3 regions of the Bacillus sp. 01N45 genome follow, and region 1 is predicted to be linked to each of the others. Evidence: riboswitches for the same ligand, from Rfam matches in the RefSeq annotation. Region 1 holds a riboswitch; each other region holds the start of a gene.
What was found. A riboswitch is a leader RNA that binds a small molecule or an ion and turns the genes downstream of it on or off. The one in region 1 is predicted to bind thiamine pyrophosphate.
Positions count from the first base shown of each region.

Region 2: linked by a shared signal. The riboswitch ahead of thiM (hydroxyethylthiazole kinase) and the one ahead of tenA (thiaminase II) in region 1 are both predicted to bind thiamine pyrophosphate.
Region 3: linked by a shared signal. The riboswitch ahead of thiC (phosphomethylpyrimidine synthase ThiC) and the one ahead of tenA (thiaminase II) in region 1 are both predicted to bind thiamine pyrophosphate.

Region 1 is NZ_JBFTQW010000002.1:512,226-517,392, reverse strand. Features, by position in the region: gene pdxR (MocR-like pyridoxine biosynthesis transcription factor PdxR) at 1-896, shown strand, start outside; gene ddlB (D-alanine--D-alanine ligase) at 901-1,815, shown strand; TPP riboswitch at 1,888-1,993, shown strand; gene tenA (thiaminase II) at 2,116-2,805, shown strand; gene AC1DMU_RS06875 (heterocycloanthracin/sonorensin family bacteriocin) at 3,100-3,441, shown strand; gene AC1DMU_RS06870 (homoserine dehydrogenase) at 3,810-4,289, shown strand; gene AC1DMU_RS06865 (hypothetical protein) at 4,533-4,658, shown strand.
Region 2 is NZ_JBFTQW010000009.1:97,466-102,632, reverse strand. Features, by position in the region: gene AC1DMU_RS20630 (anaerobic C4-dicarboxylate transporter family protein) at 36-1,349, shown strand; gene thiE (thiamine phosphate synthase) at 1,465-2,124, opposite strand; gene thiM (hydroxyethylthiazole kinase) at 2,141-2,956, opposite strand; TPP riboswitch at 3,020-3,129, opposite strand; gene topB (DNA topoisomerase III) at 3,402-5,167, shown strand, end outside.
Region 3 is NZ_JBFTQW010000006.1:280,939-286,105, forward strand. Features, by position in the region: gene lldP (L-lactate permease) at 1-1,634, shown strand, start outside; TPP riboswitch at 1,706-1,821, shown strand; gene thiC (phosphomethylpyrimidine synthase ThiC) at 1,934-3,694, shown strand; gene AC1DMU_RS16585 (arsenic transporter) at 3,796-5,154, opposite strand.

The DNA.
Region 1 (5,167 bases):
TTACAAATGGATTTACAGAAGGATTAGACATCGTGCTATCCTCGTTATCGAAGAAATCAGGGCGGGTTATTTGTGAGAATCCAACTCACCATGCTGCATTGAAGCTTTTCCGTTTACATGGACTTGAAGTTCACGGAATTAATATGAATGAAGATGGCATCGATACGAACGAAGTAGAAAAAAGTTTGCGTGAAAAAGAGTTTGATTTCGCATATTTAATTCCTTCCTATCATAATCCAACCGGTATTGTTACGAGTTCGGAGAAAAGAACGGAACTGATGAGATTATTCTCCAAATATAAGGTTCCTATTATAGAAGATGGATTTAATGAAGAGCTACGTTATTCAGGTTCACACTTAGCACCATTATTAACTTTTGCTGGCGCTGGTAATAATGTAATTTATATTAGTAGCTTTTCAAAGGTACTTTTCCCTGGTTTACGTGTAGGCTGGATCATCGCCGATAAAGAACTGATTCATCATTTAGAAAGTGTAAAAAGAGCAAGAACGATTCACACATCTACGTTAGATCAAGCTGTTCTATTTCAATATTTACATGAAGGATATTTTGAAAAATATTTAAAAAAGGCAAGATCAGTTTATAAGAAGAAATATGAATTAGCTGTTGGGGCGTGTAACGAGTACATTCCGTTTCAAAGAATGACCGGTGATGGTGGACTTCATTTATTTATAGAGTTAGAAGAAAAAATTCATGCCCGCACACTTTTACAAAAGTGTTATGAGCAAGGGGTTACATTTTCTCCAGGAGATGTTTTTTATTCTGATGGAGGAGGAGCGACTACTTTTCGATTAGGATTTTCACGTCTGAAAGAAGAAGAAATAGTTCGTGGAATCAAAATAATCGGTGATACAATAAAAACTGAAATTTGGAGTTGAGGAAATGAGAATTGGCGTTATTATGGGGGGAGTATCCTCTGAAAAACAAGTATCAATTATGACTGGAAATGAAATGATTGCAAATTTAGATAAAAATAAATATGAAATCGTACCAATTACGTTAAATGAAAAAATGGATTTAATCGAAAAAGCGAAAGACATTGATTTTGCGCTGCTTGCATTACACGGAAAATATGGAGAAGATGGGACGGTTCAAGGCACGCTTGAAAGTTTAGGTATTCCATATAGCGGGAGCAATATGTTATCTAGCGGTATATGTATGGACAAAAATATTTCGAAAAAGATTTTACGCTATGAAGGTATAGAAACACCCGATTGGATTGAACTTACAAAAATGGCGGATCTAAATCTTGATGAATTAGAGAAGTTAGGATTTCCGTTAGTGGTAAAACCAAACTCTGGTGGATCAAGTGTTGGGGTAAAGATTGTATATGATAAAGATGAATTAATTTCAATGCTGGAAACTGTGTTTGAATGGGATTCTGAAGTAGTAATAGAGAAGTATATAAAAGGTGATGAGATTACATGTTCAATTTTTGATGGAAAACAGTTACCTATTATTTCAATCCGACATGCAGCTGAGTTCTTTGATTACAATGCAAAATATGATGATGTTAGTACAATTGAAGAAGTTATCGAACTTCCAGGAGAATTGAAGGAACGTGTAAACAAAGCGTCACTGGCTTGTTATAAAGCATTGAAATGCAGCGTTTATGCAAGGGTGGATATGATGGTAAAGGACGGAATTCCATATGTAATGGAGGTTAATACATTACCAGGGATGACACAAGCAAGTTTACTACCGAAAAGTGCAGATGCAGCTGGTATTCATTATAGTAAACTATTAGATATGATTATTGAAACTTCATTAAAAGCAAGAAAAGAAGAAGGATTTTAAGAAGCGCTATCATGAATACTTTTGACAGTAACATGAAGTATGTTATGATGAATACAATACGAAAATTAAATATTTATCCACTAGGGGGGCCTATTATAGGCTGAGATCAAATGAGAATTTGAGACTCTTAGTACCTGATCTGGTTAATACTAGCGTAGGGAAGTGGGAAGACATTACTATTTTATGAATAAATACTGTCAATTTCACTTTCTTTACGTTTGTAAAGAAAGTTTTTTTATTTTACAGATTTAATAACTGTGGGTAAATACTTAAATTTTATACTTTATTGGAGGGATTTAAATGACATTTTCACAATCATTACGTCAAGAAGTAGATTCAATTTGGGAAGCTAGTTTTCATCACCCTTTTGTAAAACAACTTGGTGAAGGAACGTTAGATTTAGCTAGTTTTCGCTATTACGTACTTCAAGATTCATATTATTTGAGTCACTTCGCTAGAGTACAAACTTTAGGAGCTGCAAAAGCACTGGAATTAGAAACGACAGCTCGTATGGCACACCATGCTCAAAATACATACGAGGCGGAATTATCTTTACATGAGAACTTTGCGAAGAAACTAGGGATAACACAAGAAGAGAAAGATAATTTTATCCCTGCTCCAACTGCATACGCTTATACTTCACATATGTATCGTGCTGCGTATGAAGGACATTTAGGCGATATCATTGCAGCAATTTTACCTTGCTATTGGTTGTATTATGAAATTGGGGAGCGTTTAAAAGAATGTCAGCCAGAAGAGCCAATTTATAACGAATGGATTTCTGCTTATGGATCTGATTGGTTCCGTACATTAGTTGAAGAGCAAATTACACGGTTAGATACTATCGCTGAAAAAGTGACAAAGTCTGACCGGAAGCGAATGAAACAGCATTTTATTATTAGTAGTCAATATGAATATTCGTTTTGGGAAATGGCTTATACTTTAGAAAAGTGGCCAGTGAATACAGAAGTAGAAGATGTCATTGGATAATGAGTAGGGGTATTGCTATACATAGGTATGGATAATACTTATGTATATGATTTCACAAAAGAAGTATCGCAAAAAGACGCATCAATCTAAGTGCGTCTTTTTTCAATTTATAAAAATGAGCCTATGGAAAAAATAACCTAAAAATAGGTATATGAACAAGGTGCATTATCTAGTGATAGGTCATATTTTGTAGGGGTACGTATTGAACTTAGTTTATAGCGCTATTTCTACTTAGATTTAACGAACAGAAATATAAGAAAGCATTGGAAAAGTTGAAGTTTATAAACGGAGGTAATGAAAATGAATAAGTTTCAACAAGAACTACAAGCGTTAAGCCTTAATGATTACCAATCTGGAAATATTGTGTATTGGGACCAACAAAACCAATATCCATATTACTATATTGAAGATGCTGCTCGTCGCTGTGGCGGTTGTGGTCGTTGTGGAGGTTGTGCAGGTCGCTGTGGTGGATTTCGTTGTGGTGGATTTCGTTGTATTGGTTGCTTCGGTTGTTTTGGTTGTGGAGGTTGTGGAGGTTGTGGCGGCTGTGGCGGCTGTGGTAGTTGTTCTAATTGTTTTAGTGGTTTTAATGGTACTACTGATACAACTGGTACTATTGTAACATATGAATATTGATAAGAGAAAAAAGGAATCCAATAGTGAAGTATTATATAATTTTTATTAAAGAATTTAATAAAAACACATGTAGCATTCAAGTGAAAGAATGATATTTAGATTTTTAGTTGTAAATCAAGATAAGATATATAAAGCAATGACTAGACTTAAAACCTAATCATTGCTTTTTTATATTTTTACCATCAAATAAGGAATCTGTTGCTTCTAGTTAGTGGGTAGCGAAAGCAATTATTACAACTATGTAAGATTAATGTAATGTTAATCGATAGTAAATGAAGATACTTGAGTGTATTTTAAATAAGATTTAAAAGTACTGTTTATTTTTAAAATATTGAGGTAAGTAAAAATCTATTAGGAAGTGTATTAAAATGATTGAACTTAAATCTATTATCCATTCGTACAAACTAAAGAGAAAAATAGCAAGGGATTTATACGGAAACAGAGATGAATTGACACTGTTATTAAATGAATTTAATAAAATGAAACACACAGTAACATGTGAAAAAAAGAAAAATAATATATTATCTCGTTTACAATTAATTTATCAACATATGAAATTAGATAAACGGTATCCTCTTCCAATTACTTTTAATAGTAAATTATTGGATCGATTAGAAAAAGAATCTCTTCATTCTATTGAGGAAGGTATAGCATGTCTACAATTAATGTTAGATATGAATTATGAGAAAATAAAACAATATGGATCGAGTACAAGTAGGTCATTTGTTCCATTATCGCAGTCTTCCATTTGTCTTGCTGATTGTATTTGCATAACTGGATTTGTATTAGGATTACTAGGTGCAATTACATTTGGGGGATTAGTTTTATCTGTATGTTCAATTACATAAAGGTTGATATTTGCAAGAAGGGCACCGACTTAAGGTGTTCTTTTTTAGTTTTATTGTAAATGATAAATATTACATCATTCTTATCGCAACAAAGTAGTTCAGCCCCTAACGGTATGCGTCAAGGTGCTGAAATTTGAGAACCCTTCTTTAATAGATAAATATGATTATCAATCTCTTGCATTATAACACTAGGTTAATTAAATGAGAAACTTAATATTTATATGTAGTTATATAAGTGAGAATGTGAACAAATTTGAATGGGTTATTGCGATTCTAGAGATTGTAAAGCCATACATGGATGAAAAAGATTTTGAGCAAGTAATGTTTAAAACTGTAGTTCTTATGCAAGAGGAAATGGATATTAAATAAAATTGTTATTTCATTGTAAGTAAAAAGAGCACACATATAAGCATGCTCTTCGATAAGAAAGGTAGATCCCTATGAGCGGAGAGACTACATACAATATCGTATGTTCGTTTCTTTTAAATGTGAAGAAAAAGTCAACAAAAGGTCAACGTAAAGTCAATGAAAATTCAATAAAAATACTATTTGGTAAGTACATGTAAAAAAGAGCGCCTTGTAAAGGCACACTTTGTAAAGTTTTTTTCTACTGTCGTGTTTTTTTATAGAGTTGAAAGCTATTATCCCACTTATAAAACTAGGCAGTGGGCTCCAAAAGAAGAACCCCTATCGACCAGTTACTAGGGTGACAGTTAAGAAAAGGAGTGGTACTAAAATAATCATTATAAAAGATATTCTTTGATATGGATTTATATAAAAACGCCCCTTTATAGATATATAGTAGTGTATTTATATTTACAATTCAGTAGCTTTGAAAGTTCATTATTTTTAGTAAAGATTTCACTTGGTCACAAATA
Region 2 (5,167 bases), on a different contig from region 1:
ATATCTTAACTAATGAATTCCGGAGGTAGTTTATCATGTTTTGGCTACAATTTCTTACGTTACTACTCTGCATTTTTATTGGCGCACGCCTAGGCGGAGTTGGTCTAGGAGTAATGGGTGGCGTTGGTATGGCAATACTTGTTTTTGTCTTCCACTTACAACCTACAGCTCCTCCTATTGATGTAATGCTTATGATTTTAGCAGTAATTACAGCTGCCGGTGCACTGCAAGCTGCTGGAGGAATGGACTACCTTGTTCATCTAGCTGAGAAAGCATTGCGAAAAAATCCAAAGCGCATTACATTCTTTGCTCCAATTGTTACTTATTTATTTACACTGTGCGCAGGAACTGGTCACGTTGCTTATTCTGTACTTCCTGTTATCGCAGAAGTCTCTCGCGAATCTGGGATTAGACCGGAACGACCAATGTCAATTGCCGTAATCGCTTCCCAACAAGCAATTACAGCTAGCCCTATATCAGCTGCAACAGTTGCACTTTTAGCAATGCTAGCTGACTATAAAATCACCTTATTAGATATTTTAAAAGTAAGTATTCCTTCTACCTTCATCGCTTGTATGGTAGCTGCATTTGTTGCTAGCAAAATGGGGAAAGAATTAAATGAAGACCCTGAATACTTGAAACGTTTAAAAGAAGGAATGATTCCTAAAATTGAAGAGAAGAAAGAATTTGTTGGTTTAAAAGGCGCTAAACTATCCGTTATCCTTTTCTTAGTAGGAACTTTCCTTGTCGTACTTCTCGGTTCATTTGAAGCACTTCGTCCAGGATGGATGGTTGACGGGAAGTTAATTCGTCTTTCCATGCCAAACACAATTGAAATGGTTATGTTAACTATCGCAGCTCTTATTATTATTTTCTGCAAACCAAATGTAGAAAGCATCGTGTCTGGTAACGTCTTTAAAGCGGGGGCAACAGCTGTTGTTGCTATTTTCGGTATCGCTTGGATGGGAGATACTTTCTTTAACGGAAACTTAAATATGATTCAAGGATCAATTCAGCACCTAGTAACAAGTGCACCATGGCTATTTGCCATCGCATTATTCATTCTATCTATTTTACTATATAGCCAAGCAGCAACAGTACGTGCTTTAATGCCTCTTGGATTATCACTCGGTATTCCACCAGCACTACTAATCGCAATGTTCCCTGCAGTAAATGGATATTTCTTCATTCCAAACTATGGAACAATCGTTGCTGCCATTAACTTCGATCGCACTGGTACAACAGGTATTGGTAAATATGTTTTAAATCATAGCTTTATGATTCCAGGCCTAATCGCAACATTCACCTCTATCGGAATCGGAATGCTCCTAATATCAATTATGTTTTAAAGAAAAAGCACAAACCGATAATTTTAAAGGGTTTGTGCTTTTTTAATCAAACGTTTGTTTAAATATTTTTAACTGTCCATTATGTTCTTTTCTATTTTTGTGAAGTTCCGTTTTCCTACAAACCCCTATTTACTTCCTCAACTAGCTTCTTCGTACTTTCATACGGAGATTCAGCTAAACTAATCGCGGAAATAATAGAAACGCCGTCCGCACCTGCTTCTATAACTGACGCTGTATTTTCAATTGTAATGCCACCAATCCCGACGATCGGTATTGTAATTCCTTGCTCTCTAAAATAAGCTAAACCTTTCGTTCCTTGAACTGCTTTCGTATCTTTTTTTGTACTCGTTGGGAAAATAGGGCCAACACCTAAATAATCAGCTCCGTTTTCAATTGCCCAGCGTGCTTCTTCAATTGTATGTGTAGATACACCAACAATTTTATCACCCATTTTTTCACGAACAGAAGTAATTCCTTCATCATCTTGGCCAACATGCACGCCATCTGCATCTAACTCCATAGCTAGTTCCACATCATCATTTACGATGAATGGTACACCGTACTCTTTACAGACTGCTTGTAGTTCTTTCGCGAAACAAATACGTTTCTCTCCCGTTAAAGCCCCTTCCCCCTTTTCACGAAATTGAAAAATTGTTATACCACCTTCAAGTGCATCTCTCAATACTTGTAGTGGCTCCTTCGCACAATTGTTACTTCCCATAATAAAATATACTGATAATAATCTAGACATTTCAGCCTTTGTAATACAGGGCATCTAGTTCACCTCCTTACTATATAAGCTCAATCTTCCCATACTTCTCAATATCACCCGAAGTGGTATTCGCTAACTGATTTAAAAATTCAATTTGGAAACTACCAGGTCCCTTTTCCACTGTCTTAGCAGCTGCCAGTTCCGCAGCTACACCATAAAACGTTAATGCCACTACTGCTGCCTTTACATAATCCTTTTCTACTGCTACAAATGCTCCTATTACAGAAGTTAGTAAACAACCAGTTCCCGTAACTTTCGTTAAAATAGGGTGACCATTTCGAATAAGGATCGTTCGTTCTCCATCTGTAACAACATCTTCTTTTCCAGTAATCACCGCTACTGTATTTAATTCATCCGCTGCCTGCCTTGCAATACTTACGACATTGCCATTTCCAACACCGGCGTCTACCCCTTTAATTTCCCATCTCTCATTAATAACGTTCGCTATTTCAGCTGCATTTCCGCGGATAATCGCTAAATCAATTTCAGCCGGAATATGTCTCGCAACTTCTGTTCGATACGATGTTGCTCCTGCACCAACTGGATCAAATAGTACTGGTACATTATTCACATTTGCTGATTTACCAGCAAGTAACATCGCTTCTACCTCTTCAGGACGAAGTGTACCCATATTTAAAACAAGGGCTCCCGCAATGCTAGCCATTTCTGCTACTTCTTCTTTCGCATACGCCATTACAGGTGATGCTCCTAACGCTAACAAGCCGTTAGCTGTAAAATTTGTTACAACAACATTTGTAATATTATGCACGAGTGGATTAGACTCTCTCACCAAATCCACTACTTTACTAATTTCTTTCATATTCATCCTTTTCATCTCCTAACTATAGTGATGGGAGATACACAAAAAGGCACTTTGCGCGTACGCAAAGTGCCTGAACATGTGCTTTTACACTCTCCCTACGCTGGCATTATCCAACAGGTTCAAATGGTCAATGACGGATTAGTCATACTCTCAGTTTGCATCCACAAACTCCCATGTGTTTATTATTCATCTACTTCAAAGTCTACTCTTATTCTAGTAAAATAACAAGTTCTTTACTTTTCTATTTAATATAGGAGCAACTAATAAAACAATAAGCATAATAAATAAGTATCTATTTCTCATAGTCTCATCATGGCGCATATTATGTTCTGTCGCCATCATTCACCCTCAAACAGATGTTATCCCACTAAAAAACGTTCAAATCTGGAGCGAAACTGAATCTCAAGAAGATGTATGCTATAGTTAACGTATGGAAATTTGAAAGGATGTTTTAAATATGGTAAAAAGCGTTGTAATCGCTGAAAAGCCTTCCGTTGCACGTGATATTGCGCGTGTACTTAAGTGCGATAAAAAAGGAAATGGCTACCTTGAAGGTAGTAAATATATTGTAACTTGGGCTTTAGGTCATCTCGTTACATTAGCTGATCCAGAAAGCTATGATGTGAAATATAAACAGTGGAATTTAGAAGATTTACCGATGCTACCTGAGCGCTTGAAATTAACGGTTATTAAACAAACAGGGAAACAATTTAATGCTGTGAAGAGTCAGCTACTTAGAAAAGATGTAAATGAAATTATTGTAGCGACAGATGCTGGACGCGAAGGCGAATTAGTCGCACGTTGGATTATCGATAAAGTTAAAATACAAAAACCTATTAAGCGTTTATGGATTTCATCTGTTACTGATAAAGCAATTAAAGATGGCTTCGCAAATTTAAAACCAGGTAAAGCATATGACAATTTATACGCTTCGGCTGTCGCACGTTCAGAAGCTGACTGGTACATCGGTCTTAACGCGACTCGCGCTTTAACGACTCGCTTTAATGCCCAGCTGAATTGCGGCCGTGTACAAACACCTACTGTCGCTATGATCGCTAATCGTGAAGATGAAATAAAGAACTTCAAAGCTCAAACTTACTACGGTATCGAAGCACAAACAACGAATCAGTTAAAACTAACTTGGCAAGATGCAAATGGTAATAGCCGCAGTTTTAATAAAGAAAAAATTGATGGTATTGTAAAAGGTTTAGATAAGCATAATGCTACCGTTGTGGAAATTGATAAAAAACAGAAGAAGTCATTCTCTCCTGGTCTTTACGATTTAACTGAATTACAACGTGATGCAAATAAAAAGTTCGGTTACTCTGCGAAAGAAACATTAAACATTATGCAGAAATTGTATGAGCAACATAAAGTTCTAACGTATCCTCGTACAGATTCACGCTATATTTCATCTGATATCGTTGGAACACTTCCAGAGCGTCTAAAAGCATGTGGCGTTGGAGAATACCGTCCTTTAGCACATAAAGTATTACAAAAGCCTATCAAGGCTAATAAATCATTTGTTGATGATAGTAAAGTAAGCGATCATCACGCAATTATTCCGACAGAAGGATACGTTAATTTCTCCGCCTTCACAGATAAAGAACGTAAAATTTATGATTTAGTTGTAAAACGTTTCTTAGCCATTTTATTCCCAGCATTCGAATACGAACAACTAACGTTACGCACAAAAGTTGACAATGAAACGTTCATTGCACGAGGAAAAACAATTTTACATGCCGGCTGGAAAGAAGTATATGAAAACCGCTTTGAAGATGATGATGTAATGGATGACGTAAAGGAGCAACTTCTACCTCGCATTGAAAAAGGCGATACATTAACTGTAAAGTTAATTATGCAAACATCAGGTCAAACGAAAGCACCTGCACGTTTTAACGAGGCAACTTTACTTTCAGCAATGGAGAATCCTACAAAATATATGGATACGCAAAACAAACAACTTGCTGATACGTTAAAATCAACTGGTGGATTAGGTACTGTAGCGACACGCGCAGATATTATCGACAAGTTATTCAATTCGTTCTTACTTGAAAAACGTGGTAAAGATATTCACATTACTTCAAAAGGCCGTCAGCTACTTGATTTAGTGCCAGAAGAACTGAAATCTCCTACACTAACTGGTGAATGGGAGCAAAAACTCGAAGCAATTGCAAAGGGTAAACTGAAAAAAGAAGTATTCATTTCAGAAATGAAGAACTA
Region 3 (5,167 bases), on a different contig from region 1:
ATGATCCGTTCGGAAACATTTGGATTTCGGCAGCGGTCGCACTTATTCCGATTATCTTTTTTTTCTTAGCTTTAGCAGTTTTCCGCATGAAGGGGTATGTGGCAGGATTAATTACAGTCGTACTTACAATTTTAGTTGCGTTATTCGCTTATAAGATGCCGTTCACGATGGCGATGGCAGCGACGGGATATGGTTTCTTATACGGACTATGGCCAATTGCTTGGATTATCATTATGTCGGTATTTTTATATAAAATATCTGTGAAAACAGGTCAATTCGATGTGATTCGTGCATCTGTATTATCCATTACGAATGACCATCGTTTACTCGTTATTTTAATCGGTTTTTCATTTGGAGCATTTTTGGAAGGGGCAGCAGGATTTGGTGCACCAGTAGCGATTACCGCAGCGCTTCTTGCAGGTCTTGGGTTAAATCCTTTATATGCAGCGGGTCTGTGTTTAATCGCAAATACGGCACCAGTAGCGTTCGGAGCGATGGGAATTCCGATTACAGTTGCTGGACAAGTAACAGGTATTGATCCGCATAAAATTGGACAAATGGCTGGGCATCAATTACCGTTCTTATCATTATTTGTTCCGTTCTTTATCGTATTTTTAATGGATGGATTTAAAGGAGTAAGACAAACATGGCCGGCTCTATTTGTAGCAGGTAGCTCATTTGCAATTACGCAGTTCATTACAGCGACGTTCTTAGGGCCAGAACTTCCGGATATTACGTCAGCACTTGTAAGTTTAGTGAGTCTATCGCTATTCTTAAAAGTTTGGCAGCCGAAAGAAATCTATCAGTCTAAAGAAGCAAATAGTGAGGTAGCAGCAACGGCGATATCTATGCCGAAACTAACGGTAGGAAAAGTAGTAAAAGCATGGTCTCCATTCATTATTTTAACTGTGATGGTAGTCATTTGGAGCCAAAGTTTCTTTAAAGCGTTATTTGCTCCAGGCGGTGCTTTGGAAAGCCTTGTGTTTAAGTTTGAAGTTCCAGGCTTACACAATTTAGTAATGAAAGCAGAGCCAATTGTAAATAAACCGACGCCTTATGAAGCAATCTTGAAATTAGATATTTTATCAGCGACGGGAACAGCAATTTTAATTGCTTGTATCATTTCTATCTTTATTTTGAAAATGAGTGCAAAAGATGCAGTAGTAACATTTAAAGAAACGATAAATGAGCTTAAGATGCCAATTCTATCTATCGGATTCGTATTAGGATTCGCGTTTATCGCAAACTATTCTGGTCTATCTTCTACATTAGCATTAGCACTTGCAGGAACTGGCGGACTATTCCCGTTCTTCTCACCATTCCTAGGCTGGATCGGTGTATTTTTAACAGGATCCGATACGTCAGCGAATGCACTGTTCTCGAATTTACAAGCGATTACAGCGCAGCAAGTCGGTGTATCTGAAGTACTTCTCGTTGCAGCAAATACAACGGGCGGTGTAACAGGAAAAATGATTTCTCCGCAATCGATTGCAATTGCTTGTGCGGCAGTTGGACTTGCTGGAAAAGAATCAGATTTATTCCGCTTTACAGTGAAGCATAGTTTATTCTTCGTAATTATTGTTGGTATTATGACGTATGTACAGGCATATTATTTAACGTGGATGATTCCATAAACAACAAAAGAAATAAACTTTGCATTTTTCAGATTATCGTGTATGATGGGAAAGTATTGAAAATTAAATCAGTGATAAACTAGGGGTGCCTAACGTATGCGTAGGCTGAGAGAGAAGCGTGTGAACTTCTTAACCCTTTGGACCTGATCTGGCTCGTACCAGCGTAGGGAAGTTAACGGCTTTACATAATGATGTCTTTATGAGCCAGGTCCTTATTTTTTTATGGACCTGGCTCTTTTTATTTTGGCATACGCTGGCCATATCTTGTCCTTGTCACGTACAGGGGGGCAACAAAGGTTATGAAACAGTCTGTTTCAGCTGAGCAAATTGAATTGAAATCGAGTTTACCAGGAAGTAAGAAAGTGTATGTGGATGGACCACGCGCGGGTATGAAAGTGCCGATGCGCGAGATTGAACAAAGCGAAACGAACGGTATTCCGAATCCGCCAATTCGTGTATATGATACGAGCGGTCCTTATACAGATCCTGCGTATAAAGTGGAACTGGAAAAGGGATTGCAGGCGCCGCGCCACTCTTGGATCCTGGAGCGCGGAGATGTAGAAGCATACGAAGGGCGCGAAGTAAAACCAGAGGATGACGGTGTGAAAGTGGCTTTGAAACATACGCCTGTTTTCCCGCAAATGGATCGTCAGCCGCTTAGAGCAAAGCAAGGTGGAAATGTTACGCAAATGCATTATGCACGTAAGGGTATCATTACGTCTGAGATGGAATATGTTGCGATTCGTGAAGGAGTAGAGCCTGAGTTTGTTCGTAAGGAAATCGCGGAAGGTCGTGCCATTTTACCAGCGAATATTAACCATCCGGAAGCAGAACCGATGATTATCGGCCGTAACTTTCACGTGAAGGTCAATGCAAATATCGGAAACTCTGCTGTATCTTCTTCAATTGCAGAAGAAGTAGAGAAGATGACGTGGGCAACGCGTTGGGGTGCGGATACGATTATGGATTTATCTACAGGTAAAAATATTCATACGACGCGTGAGTGGATTATTCGTAACGCGCCTGTACCAGTTGGAACTGTACCGATTTATCAAGCGCTGGAAAAAGTAAATGGAATTGCAGAAGATTTAACGTGGGAAGTGTATCGTGATACGTTAATTGAGCAGGCGGAGCAAGGTGTGGATTACTTTACGATTCACGCGGGCGTATTACTTCGTTACATTCCGATTACTGCAAAGCGTACGACAGGTATCGTTTCACGTGGTGGTTCAATTATGGCACAGTGGTGTTTATTCCATCATAAAGAAAACTTCTTATACACTCATTTTGAAGAGATATGTGAAATTATGAAGCAGTACGACGTTTCGTTCTCTCTTGGAGATGGATTACGTCCAGGTTCGATTGCAGATGCAAATGACGAAGCACAGTTTTCTGAGCTTGAAACACTTGGTGAATTAACGAAGATTGCTTGGAAACATGATGTGCAAGTGATGATTGAAGGACCTGGGCATGTACCGATGCATTTAATTAAAGAGAATATGGAGAAAGAGCTTGATATTTGTCAGGGCGCGCCGTTCTATACACTTGGGCCGTTAACGACAGATATTGCACCAGGTTATGACCATATTACATCGGCAATTGGAGCGGCGATGATTGGCTGGTTTGGCACGGCGATGCTTTGTTATGTAACACCGAAAGAACATTTAGGTTTACCGAATAAAGATGATGTTCGCACGGGGGTTATTACGTACAAAATTGCTGCACATGCAGCTGATCTTGCGAAAGGGCACAAAACGGCTCATCAGCGTGATGATGCACTTTCAAAAGCTCGCTTTGAATTCCGTTGGCGCGATCAATTTAATTTATCTTTAGACCCTGAACGTGCGATGGAATATCACGATGAAACATTGCCAGCAGAAGGCGCGAAAACGGCTCATTTCTGTTCAATGTGTGGACCGAAGTTTTGTAGTATGAGAATTTCACATGATATTCGTGAATATGCGAAAGACAATGATTTAGAAACGACAGAAGCAATTGAAAAAGGGATGAAAGAGAAAGCGAAAGAATTTAAAGACACTGGTAGTCATTTATACCAATAACACGTTACACCTCTTTACTTGATTGATCACACTGTAGTACCTAACTTAAATATAGAAGAAGCCCCCTTTGCTAAGACGGTAGCAAAGGGGGCTTCTATTTTCTATAAGGCGAAGAATAATTGTACCCAGTAGTATAAGAGGAATAATGTGACGGCTGTTGTGAGTGGGATTACGATGAGAGATACGCTTAAATAATCTTTCCATTTCACTTTAATTTTATTTTGTCTTAGGATATACATCCAAATGAGGGAAGCTAGCGTACCGATTGGTAATAATAGTGAACCGATGTCACTACCAATGATATTTGCGAGATAGATAGTTTTTAATGTGACTGGATCTAGGCCCATTTCTGTTAATGTAATGGTACCAATCATAAGTGCAGGGTGATTATTAAAGACGTTAGAGAGGATAGATACAAGTCCGCCCATTGCAAAGCTAGCATAGAGTAGATGTTGACTTACAACTGGTTCAAGCCAATTTACAAGCGCCGTTGTTAATCCTGCGTTGTGAAGCCCGTAAATAATTACATACATAGAGAAAGCGAAAATTAAAATGTGCCACGGTGTCTTTTTCAAAATATCGACTGGGTTTGTTCGTAAGTAGTACCATCTCCAGATGAGAAGAACGAGTGAACCGAGTACAGCAACAATTTCGATTGGAATCGATAAGAAGGATGCAACGAATAGAAGACAGCGCATAAGAAAGACGAAACCTAATACTTTTAACATAAATTTTGTACGTTTTTGTTTCGTATTAACAGATTTTGTTCCTTTAAGTGGATGGAAGTTTTTTGTGAAGAAAATCTCTTCAATGTCATAAGAAGAAACAGGTAATTTTTTAGGAAGCTTTTTCTTTAACACTGTATACATGAGCCATGACATAAATAATAAACCTAGTGTTGCAGGTACAAACATCATAGCAGTATGCATGTAAAGAGTCATATTAACGATATTTAATGCGATTAAGTTTACGATATTACTTACACCAATTGGTGCACTAGATGCAGTAGCGATTAAAGCACCACTTAATAAATAAGGAATTTGTTGATGTGGTTTTAATTGAAGGTTTTTTAGAAGAAGAATTAAAATTGGAGTTGTAATTAAAATACTACCGTCGTTATTAAATAAAAGAGTCATAAGAAAACATAATAATTGAATATACCAGTATAGACGGCGACCAGATCCTTTTGCTAAATTTGCAAGTTTCGCTGCGGACCAGTGGAAGAAGCCGAAGCTTTCTAATATAACCGCCATAACGATGGTCGCTAATATTGTTATAGAGGCACCGCCAATTTTACTAATAATATCTATGACGTCTGGTCTTGATACAAGTCCAGTAATCAAGATAATGCCAGCGCCAATTGCTGCCGGCCAAGCCTCATTTAAGCCACGGGGTCGCCAAAAGATAACAATCATCGTTAAGAAGAATACAATAATAGTAATCCATATTTCAATGCTCATATTTTACCTACCT